Regions from separate parts of the Psychrobacillus sp. AK 1817 genome, predicted to be linked through region 1. Evidence: riboswitches for the same ligand, from Rfam matches in the RefSeq annotation. Region 1 holds a riboswitch; each other region holds the start of a gene.

What was found. Region 1 has a riboswitch for lysine ahead of D0S48_RS18690 (Na+/H+ antiporter NhaC family protein). Riboswitches for the same ligand answer to the same signal wherever they lie in the genome.
Region 2: it holds a riboswitch for lysine, as region 1 does, so the genes downstream of both, D0S48_RS12635 (transporter substrate-binding domain-containing protein) here and D0S48_RS18690 (Na+/H+ antiporter NhaC family protein) in region 1, are expected to answer to the same signal.
Region 3: it holds a riboswitch for lysine, as region 1 does, so the genes downstream of both, D0S48_RS20175 (aspartate kinase) here and D0S48_RS18690 (Na+/H+ antiporter NhaC family protein) in region 1, are expected to answer to the same signal.

Annotation. Positions count from the first base shown of each region.
Region 1 covers NZ_CP031739.1:3,743,779-3,747,941, reverse strand. The annotation lists gene lipA (lipoyl synthase) at 1-330, opposite strand, end outside; gene D0S48_RS18690 (Na+/H+ antiporter NhaC family protein) at 425-1,987, opposite strand; lysine riboswitch at 2,072-2,254, opposite strand; gene yunB (sporulation protein YunB) at 2,305-3,075, opposite strand; gene D0S48_RS18680 (bifunctional metallophosphatase/5'-nucleotidase) at 3,118-4,163, opposite strand, start outside.
Region 2 covers NZ_CP031739.1:2,540,542-2,544,704, reverse strand. The annotation lists gene D0S48_RS12640 (amino acid ABC transporter permease) at 1-747, opposite strand, end outside; gene D0S48_RS12635 (transporter substrate-binding domain-containing protein) at 860-1,696, opposite strand; lysine riboswitch at 1,825-2,007, opposite strand; gene safA (SafA/ExsA family spore coat assembly protein) at 2,916-3,524, opposite strand; gene pgeF (peptidoglycan editing factor PgeF) at 3,825-4,163, shown strand, end outside.
Region 3 covers NZ_CP031739.1:4,028,137-4,032,299, reverse strand. The annotation lists gene D0S48_RS20185 (succinate dehydrogenase cytochrome b558 subunit) at 1-106, opposite strand, end outside; gene D0S48_RS20180 (YslB family protein) at 398-811, shown strand; gene D0S48_RS20175 (aspartate kinase) at 873-2,093, opposite strand; lysine riboswitch at 2,198-2,373, opposite strand; gene uvrC (excinuclease ABC subunit UvrC) at 2,417-4,163, opposite strand, start outside.

The DNA.
Region 1 (4,163 bases):
TACAACTACGTGTTTTAGATTCATAATGACAACTGAATCTGCTACTCGTTCTGGTTCTGCTAAGTCTAACTCGTTAGGAAGACCTGTTTTTACAGCACAAAAACGACAAGCTCTTGTACACACAGCTCCTAAAATCATGAATGTCGCAGTACGTCGCGATCCCCAGCATTCATGAATGTTTGGACATCTTGCTTCTTCACAAACTGTATTTAAATTATTTTCACGCATTAATTTTTTTAAGCCTTTGTAATCCTCATTGGTATTTAACTTTATTTTTAGCCAGTCAGGCTTGCGTTCATGCTGTTCTTTTGGCGGTTTACACGCTGTCACGATTCCATACCCCATTCCCATTAATCTGACTTTACTGATGTCAATGTACCATATTATTAGAATTCAAACAACCTTCTAAAATCAACGGGCAGAACTATTGAACCACTCTTTTGCTTCTAATCGACCAAAAGGCAAATAACAAAATAATTATAATTATAACTGTTAATAACCCTATCATGACAGAGCTTGTTAAGCCTAGTACCAAGTAACCTACTGCTGCAATAATTGCGCTAATAATAGCATAGGGCAGCTGAGTCATTACGTGGTCAATTACATTAACACCTGCTCCTGTTGCAGACATAATGGTCGTATCGGAGATTGGTGAGCAATGGTCTCCAAAAACTGCTCCTGCTAAAACAGCAGCTAAGACTGGAAGCAATAATTGAGGCTCAATCGCCATGATGATACTCGCTCCAATAGGAAGTAAGATACCAAAAGAACCCCAAGATGATCCAGTTGCAAAAGCCATAAATGCTGTTAACACAAACATTAATACAGGTATCACACCTACTGGTACATTGTTTTCCGTAACTAAAGTAGCTAAAAATGCTCCAGTTTCTAAAGCTGTGATTAAATAAGACAACGACCAAGCAAACACTAATATCAAAATAGCTGGAAGCATAGATTTAACACCTGTCCATATTGCTTTCCACACGTAAGTCATGTTTGCCTCTGGGTTCGTTTTAAATTGGCGCATATATAAAATCATTGCGATTATACTAGCTGTCAGTCCCCCTATAAATAACGAAAGAGGTACATCTGTATGTTCAAAGATTATAAAGATGTCTAAAATTTTTCCTGAAAGGCTATAACCTGTCCAAAACATACTTCCTAAAGTGACAACCACTAAAGAAATAATAGGAAGTAATAAATCAATCACCTTACCATAATTATTTTCCGGGAAATCACCCTCTAAATCTCCAGGATTTGTTTTCTCCGGGTCAAAAAGTACGCCTGTATCCATCGCTCGTCTTTCATGCTTTTTCATCTCAAACAAATCAAAGTCAGTCCATGCTGTAAAAAAGACCAATGCTAATGTCGCGATTACATAGAAGTTCATCGGTGCCATTAACACAAATGCCTCCAGCGGTGTATAATCAGTCACCGCATGTGTAGCAAAAATCACTCCTAGCTGACTGATTAGGAAAGCTCCCCAGCTAGAGACTGGAGACACTACACAAACCGGTGCAGAGGTGGAATCGATAAAATAAGCAAGCTTTGCACGAGAAACCTTGTGAGAGTCTGTAATTGGTCTTGCGATTTGTCCAACTGCTAATGCATTAAAATAATCATCCACAAAAATGATAATCCCCAAAAAAGCAGTTAAAAGTTTAGATCCTCTTTTTGTTTTGATTCTTTTGATAGCCCAAGCAGCAAATGCTGTGCTACCACCGGAAAGACTAACGAAAGCTGTTACTACTCCTAATAATAATATAAAAGCTAAAATATATATGTTATATACGTTTAACCCACCATCCCAAAAGGATACTTTAAATGAGTCCCATAATAAAAGAAAAGATTGTACTGGGTTAAAATTCTCTACAAGTAATGCGGCGGAAAGAATCCCCGCTCCCAATGAAAGTAAAACTCTTTTAGTCACTAAAACCATAATAATTGCCAATAATGGTGGCACTAACGAAAAAATAGTATTCTCCAAAACTGTTCCTCCTTAAAAATCGAAAAGCCAACCTATAAATATATATAGGTTGGCTTGATTATGAAATATAAGCTAAATACTTACTTCATTTGTAGCTCCCCATCTATACTGGCGTATAAATGACAGTGTTATTTTTGTTCAAAATAACCCCAACTAAATATCTTATGACTATCAATACTTAGCTTCGGCAAAGCTTCCTTTCATCTACGATCAACGGTGTCAACCTCCTGTAAATTACTCTTAAGCCTCGCAGCCTCTACCTATTCATTATTCATTTCTTTCTATTCTAACAGGGTTTTATAAAAAACGCCTTTTTTTTAATCTTTCGGCAATGGTATTGGCACCTCTACTGATGGAGCAGCAGACCCATCTCCTCCGGTGTAAATATGAGGCACCTGACCCTGTACTAAGCCCATTGCAACAGGGATATTTTGTTCAACTACACTCATCTTACTTGCCAGCGGTACAATGATTTGTACATTTACTTTAATATGAATACTAATTTCTACATAAGCATTATTTATTCCAAACTCTGTTATGGTAGGCACTACATTGGACTGAACATTACCTATTACATGGAAACGAATTGGAATTTTCGGCCCTAAGTTTCCGATTAGAGGTATATTTGTAGCCTGCCCCATCGGCACAAAGAATACTACCCCACCTTGATCTTCCATCGTATGCTTATCATATTCAATATCATCCAAGTAGGGAAGGCTAGAAAGATTACCTTTTTCTGCCTGCTCCAAATGAGATTGCACTAAACTATTTGTATCAGAAAGTACTCGGTTGATAATCTCCGTATTAAACTTAGTCGTCACCATATTTTTACTATCTGAAGGAACTTCTTCAATAATATCGTTTACGTCTAACACATTTGCCGTACGTGAATTAATCGCTTTACTAATTACCATAGAGGCAATCTTATTAGTTTGTACTTCTGCATAATCTAAATAAGTTGGAGTCAGTTGGGCATTTATGTAATAAAACACCCAAGCTACCGACAATAGAAAGCATGTCAAAAAGATAGCTAATTTACGTTGAGTGCTAAAAAATATATAACGTTTCTTCTTTTTTCGATAAAACAACGAAAAAACCTCCTCATTACTTTTATGTAACAAGAAGGTCTTTTATGCCCTGCACTTATGCTCTTCCTTTATTCCGTACCATTTCACAACGTCTCGAATTGTTTCTGGCATAATATATTGTTTTTTTGCTGTTTTAAAGGAAGGAAAGAAATATCCAAATGTGAACATATCCAAAGTTGCCAGCCGGTAGGTGTCCTGAATAATTAACGGACTTCCCTGTATTAAGATAACACCATCTTCTCTTTCAACTATTTGTTCAAATAACACATTACCTAAGAATTTACCACGAAAGCCTAATCCTTTTACCTCGAGGTGAGGCCATTTATCATTTTTTGATTGCTCAATGATCTCTAGTAAATCTGCTCCACTTAATGTAATGATACAAGGATTAATAGGATGAGGAAGACATTGATGTAAGTCTCCTGCAGTTACAGGTCCCTCCGGTAAATCTTTTAAAAATATACCCGCTGGGAACATTGCACAATCAGCACCTGTATATTCGAGCAACCCTTTCCCAAAAAATTTAGCGAGCTCAGATTCATGAAACCATTCTTTTTCAAGCTTTACTGGATTATTAAATACAGTATGAGAAAGCTGGGCTTTTCCTTCATACTCCCAACGCATTTGGAGTTGGCTTGCATATTCAGGTACGGGTAGCTCGTCGGTCGGATATACCTTAGCCTCTTTAGAAACAATCTTCTTGCTAATATGATCAAACTCTAATATTACACGTCCAATATACATACCAAATTTGCCTGTAGCAGCCTGCAAAGTGTTCCCTAACCATTTCCCCTCCTCGAACAAATGATGGGTGTGAGCGCCTAAAATAAGATCCAATGAGGGTATTTGTTCAATCAGAATTTCATCCTGTGATTTTCCCAAATGTGACATACATATTAGAATATCTACTTGTGAGGAAATTTCCTTACACACATTTTTTAATCGTGGTATAGGGTCCTGTACATGCCAACCAAGTTTTTCATAGTAAACGCCATAATCTGCAGTGGCAGCAACAATTCCAATTTTAATGCCAGAGGGGGTTTGATGAATTTTGTAAGGCTTTACCCAATTAGGAATCTCTCCATCCA
Region 2 (4,163 bases), 1.2 Mb from region 1:
TGGACCTTTTGGTAGGACTGCCATTTGCATCGGTTGACCAATGACTGTATAGTTTTCAGGTCCATCCAATTTCTTCTCAAAATGACGTAATATCAAGGTAACGGCAAATGTCATGATGAAATACAAGATACAAGCTACAAAAAATGACTCAAAATATCTAAAGTTATTTCCTGCAACTGATTTTGTTTGGAAATACAGTTCAGTGACTCCGATTACATTCAACACAGAGGTATCCTTAATATTAATGATAAATTGGTTACCTGTTGCAGGAAGTATATTGCGGATAACCTGAGGTAACACAATATGAAGCATCGTTTGAATATGCGTCATCCCTATTGCTTGAGATGCTTCAAATTGACCCTTGTCTATGGAAATAACTCCGCCTCGAACAATCTCCGCCATATAAGCACCCGTGTTAATAGAAACAATGAAAATAGCAGCGAGTAGACGATCCATGTCTAATCCAAAGGCCAATGAGGAGCCGTAAAAAATAACCATTGCTTGTACTATCATTGGTGTGCCACGGAAAAACTCTATATAAATAGAGAGCATTAAGTTAACCAGCTTAAGAAAGTATCTTTTAATCCCCTTTTCTGGCATAGGAACAGTTCTTATAACTCCTGCCAGCAAACCGATGATAGCTCCGAAGATTGTTCCAATAATGGATATTAAGAGGGTTACTCCGGCTCCTCGTAAAAACATTGGCCAATTATTTGTAATTATGGATATAATCCATTCTAAACTCATAGTCTTCCTCCTTACATACTAGCTGACCCCATAAACACACTTACCAAGGAAAGTAAGTAAATGCTGTAAATAATGAAACGGCTGCAAAATAGTAGCAGCCGTTGTTATATGCTTATTCTGCAGCTGGTTGATTTAAAATAGCATTGTCCATAATTTCTTGTCGCTCTTCTTCTGAGATTCCTGCTAAAATTTTATTGATTTTGTCTGTTAAGTCACTTTCCTTTTTCAATCCTACTGCAACGGCTGTTTCCTCTTCATCTGCCACGAATCCTTCTGTAAATTCGATCATTACAAATTTATCATTTGCTGATGAAGCACTAATCCCTTCTGGACGTTCAGATACATAGCCGTCAATCATTCCAGATTCTAGTGCCACACGCATTGCAGGAAAATTATCTGATGCCGGTTGTTTTTTTACTCCTTCAATTTGGTCAATAACTCCGTAGTGAGAAGTATTTAATTGGCCAGTAATTTTCGCTCCCTTAAAGTCTTGAATAGAGGTAGCATTTTCAAATGCCCCGCCCTTTTTTACCACCATGACAAAGTTGGAAGTATAATAGTTTTCGGAGAAATCAATTGTTTTTTTACGCTCTGCAGTTGGTGACATCCCCGCAATAATTGCATCAATTTTGCCGGATGTTAGGGCTGGGACTAAACCGTCCCATTCCGTTTTAACAACAACGAGCTCTTTACCTAAGCCCTCAGCTATTTTTTTAGCAATTTCTATATCGTAACCACCAGCATATTCTGCATTACCGTCAATTTTTACGCCACCATTTTTGTCATCCATTTGAGTCCAGTTAAATGGTGCATATCCTGCTTCCAATCCTACTGTAAAAGTATCTAAATCAGAAGCTGATCCAACGCTTTCTTCCTCTTTTGTTCCACAAGCTGCAAGCAGTAAAATGGTTGATAGTAATAATGTTAAAGTGAATAGTCTTTTTTTCATCTCTATTAATCTCCTTTTTTAAAATTAGTATATGTATGCAAGCATACAAAAAGGACAACCGTACAAAAAAAGACCTGAGATAGACTCAGGTCATATATGTATGGTTGCCCTAAATCCTCTACTTTTCCCCATGAGATAGCACACCATTATAAACCGGGACGTTTATAACGGACAGTCCTGCAATTATTCACTGCAGACCCAGCATGTAATAATGAGTTTATTACAAACTTCGGCGACATTTCCTTCTCCCTAGCATCACAGCTACTCAAGCTCCACTAAGGACTGTTAAATATCGCGCCTCTACCTCACTTCTATAAAGCGAGGTTATATTCAATTATTGTTCATAGTCTACAACAGAGATTTTCATCTGTCAACATGTGTTCTATTGATTAAACAAAATATTACTATTATTGAGATTGTAATCTCTATAGAATTATTTCATTACCTATTTTAAAAAAAAGCTAATAATCTGAGGAATTGATAAGAAAAAGTCTGCTAAAGTAAACGCATTTTCAACTTTATCAGACTTTTTCTATTTCCCTTTGGGCATAGGTTCCGAGGGGGAGCGATAAGCCATCACCTTGGCTGCGCCTCGTTTGTGATGTCTTATCTGTCTCAGTCGTCCCATAAGAGCGCCGCCTGCCGCTCCAATCATAAGTTTTATAGTAAAGAGAAAGGAATATAGATAAAACTAACTCAATTATTTAAAGCTATTAATAAAATACTTTTCACTTTGACTATTTGATTAACACGTGATGGTTGATTTCCGCTCTCGGCGGACGCTTTCCGTGGGGTGAGCGATAAGCCATCACCGTCGCTTGCGCGTCGTTTGTGATGTCTTATCTGTCTCGTTCATCCCACCGGAGTCGCCGCCTGCCGCTCCAATCAAATAAAGCCCGCTTTAAAGCCTCCATATACATTCTTGGATCTCTTAGACCATTCGTTGATTGGTTGAAGCCCCCTTCTAGGAGAATTTCCATTTTGAACGTGAAGAAAAATGTTTCACATGAAACTTTATATTATAAAAAAACATGAGATAAGCTGGTTTCACATTACAAGCGACAGTATGGCTTATCGCTATGCTCCACAGAAAGAATTCGTTTAAAGCGCAACTTTAGCTATTTATAATTTATGCTTTTCATTCTTCTCATCTTTTCGGTAAACCGCAAAAAAAGAGCGCAAATGACTTGGCTACCACCTTCATTTGCACCCTTTTCACTTATTTTTGTATAAACATTTGCGTCCAGTAGTTACCGTCTTTTACATAACCTACACCAATATGAGTATAGTTTTTGTTTAAGATGTTGGCTCTATGACCTTCACTGTTCATCCACGCATCTACTACTGCTGCGGCTGTTTTTTGACCCATAGCAATATTTTCTCCTGCAGATTTATAGCTTATTCCAAAATTCTTCATCATTGTAAATGGAGTTCCATAGACAGGACTAGTGTGACTAAAATAGTTTTTATCGTGCATATCCTGTGATTTATATTGCGCTACTCTTCCAAGCTCCCAATCATATTTTAATGCTGAAAGACCCGCATTTGCTCTTTCCACATTTACAAGTTTAATTACTTCTTGTTCCATATTATAAGAATCATTTGTAGGGACATTTATTTTTTGACCTGGATAAATAAGGTCCGCATTTTCTAATTGAGGATTTTCCTTAATTAATTCTGAAACACCTGTTTGTGTCTTAACAGCAATTTTCCATAAAGAGTCTCCTGAAACAACTGTATAGGAATTAGCGGCAAATGCAGACATAGGCATTAATAACATCAGTGATAGTAGCGCCACAATAGCTACTTTAATTTTTTTCTTAAACATTGTAATCTTCCTTTCCTTCTTTAACTCTACTAATATAGTAAATGAAAAAAAGAATCGAAATCATCCCTTAATAATTGGATGTAATTTTACAGGTATATTACAAAAGAACTCAACAGAGAAGCAAAGCTCGGTATTAAACGAATTCATGCTTGTTTGAAGGTAACATTTTTGAAACATTCAAGGAGGATAATTCCTTTATAGACAAAATCTTTTCGATTTATCCCCTCTTAACCCGAACTGATTATACTGCTCTCCTATACAACTTCTATGGATTATACTATAGTAAAAATGGGTGATTATATGAGTATTAGAAAATATTTAGATAACGAGCGTTATGTCCTAGGAACGACAATGAAAGATGTTACTGCTCTAGAAGAGAACAACATGGCTTTACACATTTGTGAAAATCCTGAGTATATATTAGAAAATCGTAAGAGATTGGCGGAGCAACTGCAATGTGATTTGGATGATTTTATTTGCGCCAATCAGACACATAGTGCTAATTTCCATAAGGTAACTGCAGCTGATAAGGGGCGTGGCGCAAGGCTGTTAGAAACTGCCATTAAGGATAAAGATGCTCTTTATACATTTGAACCAGATCTTTTGTTATGCAGTTTTACAGCAGATTGCGTCCCTGTC
Region 3 (4,163 bases), 280 kb from region 1:
TAGCAAAATGGTTAACTACTAAATGTTGCGTCAAAAATAATCCAACTGGAATAATCCCTAGTAAAGAATGTAATCGACGCATGTAAAATTCGCGATCTTTCGACAAAACAGTAACCCCCCTCAGATTTCCAATTAGCGATGATTAAATTATTGTAATAGAACAATAAATCATCACATGTTCACACCTTCTTGTTACGAATTTATGACATATCCATTGTACTCTCATCATTTTGGAGCGTCAAGGTATGTTTCTTTATTTTATTCATCTTTCAGACACATTTCCCTATAATGATTAGATTAACTTTTCACAAAGTATTCCATCCCCGAGAAAAATTTTATGTTAAAATAGATTCATAGTTTTTTATTTACATTTTCTTTTAGAAAGAAGGGTTGCTGCTTGAATGAAAAAGAACATTCACATGTAACTTCCTTTGGATACGAAATAATAAGAGATCACGTGCTTGCTTCTATTCTCGGAAAACATGAAAAAGATATTTTATACTGGGCAGGTAAAGACCTCGCTCGTAAATTTCCTCTCTATTCAATGGAAGAAGCCATCTCTTTCTTCCAAGAAGCTGGTTGGGGAAAGCTTGAATTAGAAAAGACTTCAAAGGATTCGGCTCATTACATATTAGAAACCTTTAATTTGCCTCAAAGTGGGATTAGCAGAAGTCATAGACTAGAGGCAGGTTTTCTTGCGGAGCAGCAGCAAAAAATTGGCGGCTATGAGACCGAGTGCTATGATGAGCTTGTCAAAAAAACTGGAATGGTCACTTTTCATATAAAATGGGATTTAAAGAGTTCGCGATAAAACAGCATGTATACAAAAAAGAGGATTGTAGGTAAAACGACAATCCTCTTTAAATATAGAATTATCGGCTGATAGCCAATTCAAATTCATTATGCAGGGCATTAGCAGCTTGGATCATATTACCCTGGGGGACTACTACAGAAACTTTAATCTCTGAGGTGCTTACCATTTTGACAGGTATGTTCTCCTTACTAAGACGGTCAAACATTTGGGCCGCAACACCTGGATTAGATACCATTCCTGATCCTACTATCGATACTTTAGCTAGGCCAACCTCAAAATCAGCAAAAGTAAAACCTAAAGTTTTTTTATTTGTTTCTAAAACCTCAATTGCTTCTGAGAGTGATTCCTTTTTGATAGAGAACGAAACTGTAGGCTTCATTCCCTCAACGATTGATTGGACAATAATGTCAACGTCTATATTATTATTAGCAAGTGTAGTGAAAATGGAAGCTAGCGAACCATTAAAAGGCACTTCATACTCTATAGTCAAACGTACTATATCTGATTCAAACGCTACCCCACGTACTACTAAATTATTTTCCACATCTACTTCCTCCTTTAAAATTGTTCCTTCTGTTTCTTCATAGCTTGATCGTACTCTAAGTGGTATTTTATAATTTTTAGCAAACTCCACTGCTCGGGGGTGCAACACTCCAGCGCCTAAATTGGCTAACTCTAACATCTCATCATATTCCAACTGCTCTAGTTTTCTAGCATCTAGTACATAACGAGGATCTGAAGTATAGATCCCATCTACGTCTGTGTAAATATCACATATTTCTGCATCTATCGCAGCTGCAACAGCAACGGCAGTAGTATCTGATCCTCCTCTTCCTAAGGTAGTGATTTCCCCCGTCAAAGAAATCCCTTGAAATCCTGCAACAATTACTACTTTGTTTCCTTCAAGAAATTCATTTATCTTGTTGCCATCTAGTTGACTGATCTTCGCATTTCTATGTACATCGTCTGTTTGGATGCCTGCTTGCCAACCTGTGAGAGATAGGGCTTCCACACCAAGTGAGTTCAATTGTATTGCAAGCAAGGACATCGTCACTTGTTCCCCTGTTGACAACAACATATCCATCTCTCTTTTTACAGGACTATCGGTGATTTTACTTGCCAACAAATTTAAATCATCAGTTGTTTTACCCATTGCAGAAACAACTACTACAATATCGTGGCCTTTTTCTTTTTCATTTTGAATCCTTTTTGCGACATTCGTTATTTTGTCGAGAGTGCCTACAGAAGTTCCGCCAAATTTCATAACAATTTTACTCATTAACCTATCTCCCCTTTTGTCTCTGTCGGGATACAATAAAAAAAGCTTTCCACAAGATTGCGGAAAGCTAACTCTTCTCATACACGGTCAAAAAACAATTGCCCATGTGAGATAGCCCTCCAGAATATATATTCTGACAATCCTGCATCTCTTAAATACAGAACCAACATAGAAAAGGAAAAGCTCTTCTATATTTCGGCGAACAACCCTTTCCTAATCCCTCAATGGATCTTTCATCCTCTTGATTAGTACTATTGCAATTCGCACCTCTATCTTCACTGTTTGAATAGTGAATATTAAATTGTTTTAAAGATAACATAAGATTATTCAGAAGACAATAAATTTTTCTGAAAATGAGCGATTAGATTATCTGCCAATTTACTAGGAAGCCCAGATTCGATTAACTCTTCCCTAGATGCAGCTTGCATTCGTTTAACGGAGCCAAAATGCTTGAGTAGTAGTTTTTTTCGCTTTGGTCCGATTCCTTCTATTCCATCTAATGAAGAAGCAATCGTATGCTTCCCTCTTTGTTGACGATGGAATGTGATAGCAAAACGATGGACCTCATCTTGAATCCTTTGTAATAAATAGAATGCCTCGCTAGTCCGCTTCATAGGTATAATCATTAAGGGATCACCATACAGCAAAGAAGAAGTTTGGTGCTTAGTATCCTTGGCTAGTCCTGCAATAGGTATATCTAAGCCCAATTCATCCTCAATAATTTCGCGAGCAGCCTCGATTTGTCCTTTACCACCATCAATAATGATAAGGTCAGGAAGTGGCAGTCTTTCTTTTAGGACTCTTGTGTATCTTCTTCGAACAACCTCGCGCATCGCTCCGTAGTCATCATGCTTGGCTGCTGTTCTAGTTTTATATTTACGATAATCTTTTTTATATGCTCTGCCATCAACAAAAACTACCATGGCTGAAACTGCATCTGTCCCATGGATATGTGAATTATCAAATGCTTCGATTCTGCTTGGCATGCTAATTCCCATCAACTGACCTAATTCCTCTACAGCCCCAATTGTCCGCTCCTCTTGACGTTCGATTAAGTGAAATTTTTCTTTCAGTGCAATTGAAGCATTTTTTTGAGCCAGATCTACTAAGTTCTTTTTTGCTCCCTTTTGTGGAATAATGACCTTCATTTGCAGCAGCTCAGACGCCAAATCCAAATCGGTAGTATTTGGGACGAATATTTCCTTTGGCTTGATGTGTTCAGGTTTGGCATAAAACTGGCCTAGAAACGTAAGAAACTCTTCCTCCGGGTCACGATACATCGGGAATAGAGACACATCTCTTTCTATCAGTTTACCTTGACGCACAAAAAAGACTTGGACGCACATCCACCCTTTGTCTACTGAATATCCAAAAATATCACGGTTCGTGAAATCATTCATCGTCATTTTTTGTTTTTCCATAACTTGATCAATGTGGGCAATTTGATCGCGGTATTCTTTAGCTCGTTCAAACTCAAGCTGTTCCGCTGCAGCGTTCATTTTTTCAGTCAGTTCTTTCTTGACCTTACCATGTCCGCCATTAAGGAAACTAGAGATTTCGTGAATTATTTCTGTGTATGTTGGTTCATCAATTTCCTTTACACATGGAGCTAAGCATTGACCAATATGATAGTAAAGACAAACTTGACTAGGTAGCTTTTGACACTTTCTTAATGGATATAGTCTATCTAGCAGCTTTTTCGTTTCATGGGCAGAATGGGAGTTTGGATAGGGTCCAAAATATTTCCCTTTGTCCTTTTTTACTTGTCTTGTAATAATTAGCTTTGGGTTCTTTTCCCCTGTAATTTTTATATATGGGTACGTCTTATCGTCCTTGAGCATGATATTGTATTTTGGATCATGCTTTTTGATCAAATGGAGCTCCAAAATCAATGCCTCTAGCTCAGACGATGTAACGATATATTCAAAGTCCACTATCTCTTGTACTAATCTTTGAGTTTTTCCATCATGTGAACCGGTAAAATAAGATCTTACACGATTTTTTAATACTTTTGCTTTTCCTACATATATAATAGTGCCTTGCCGATCCTTCATCAAATAACAGCCCGGT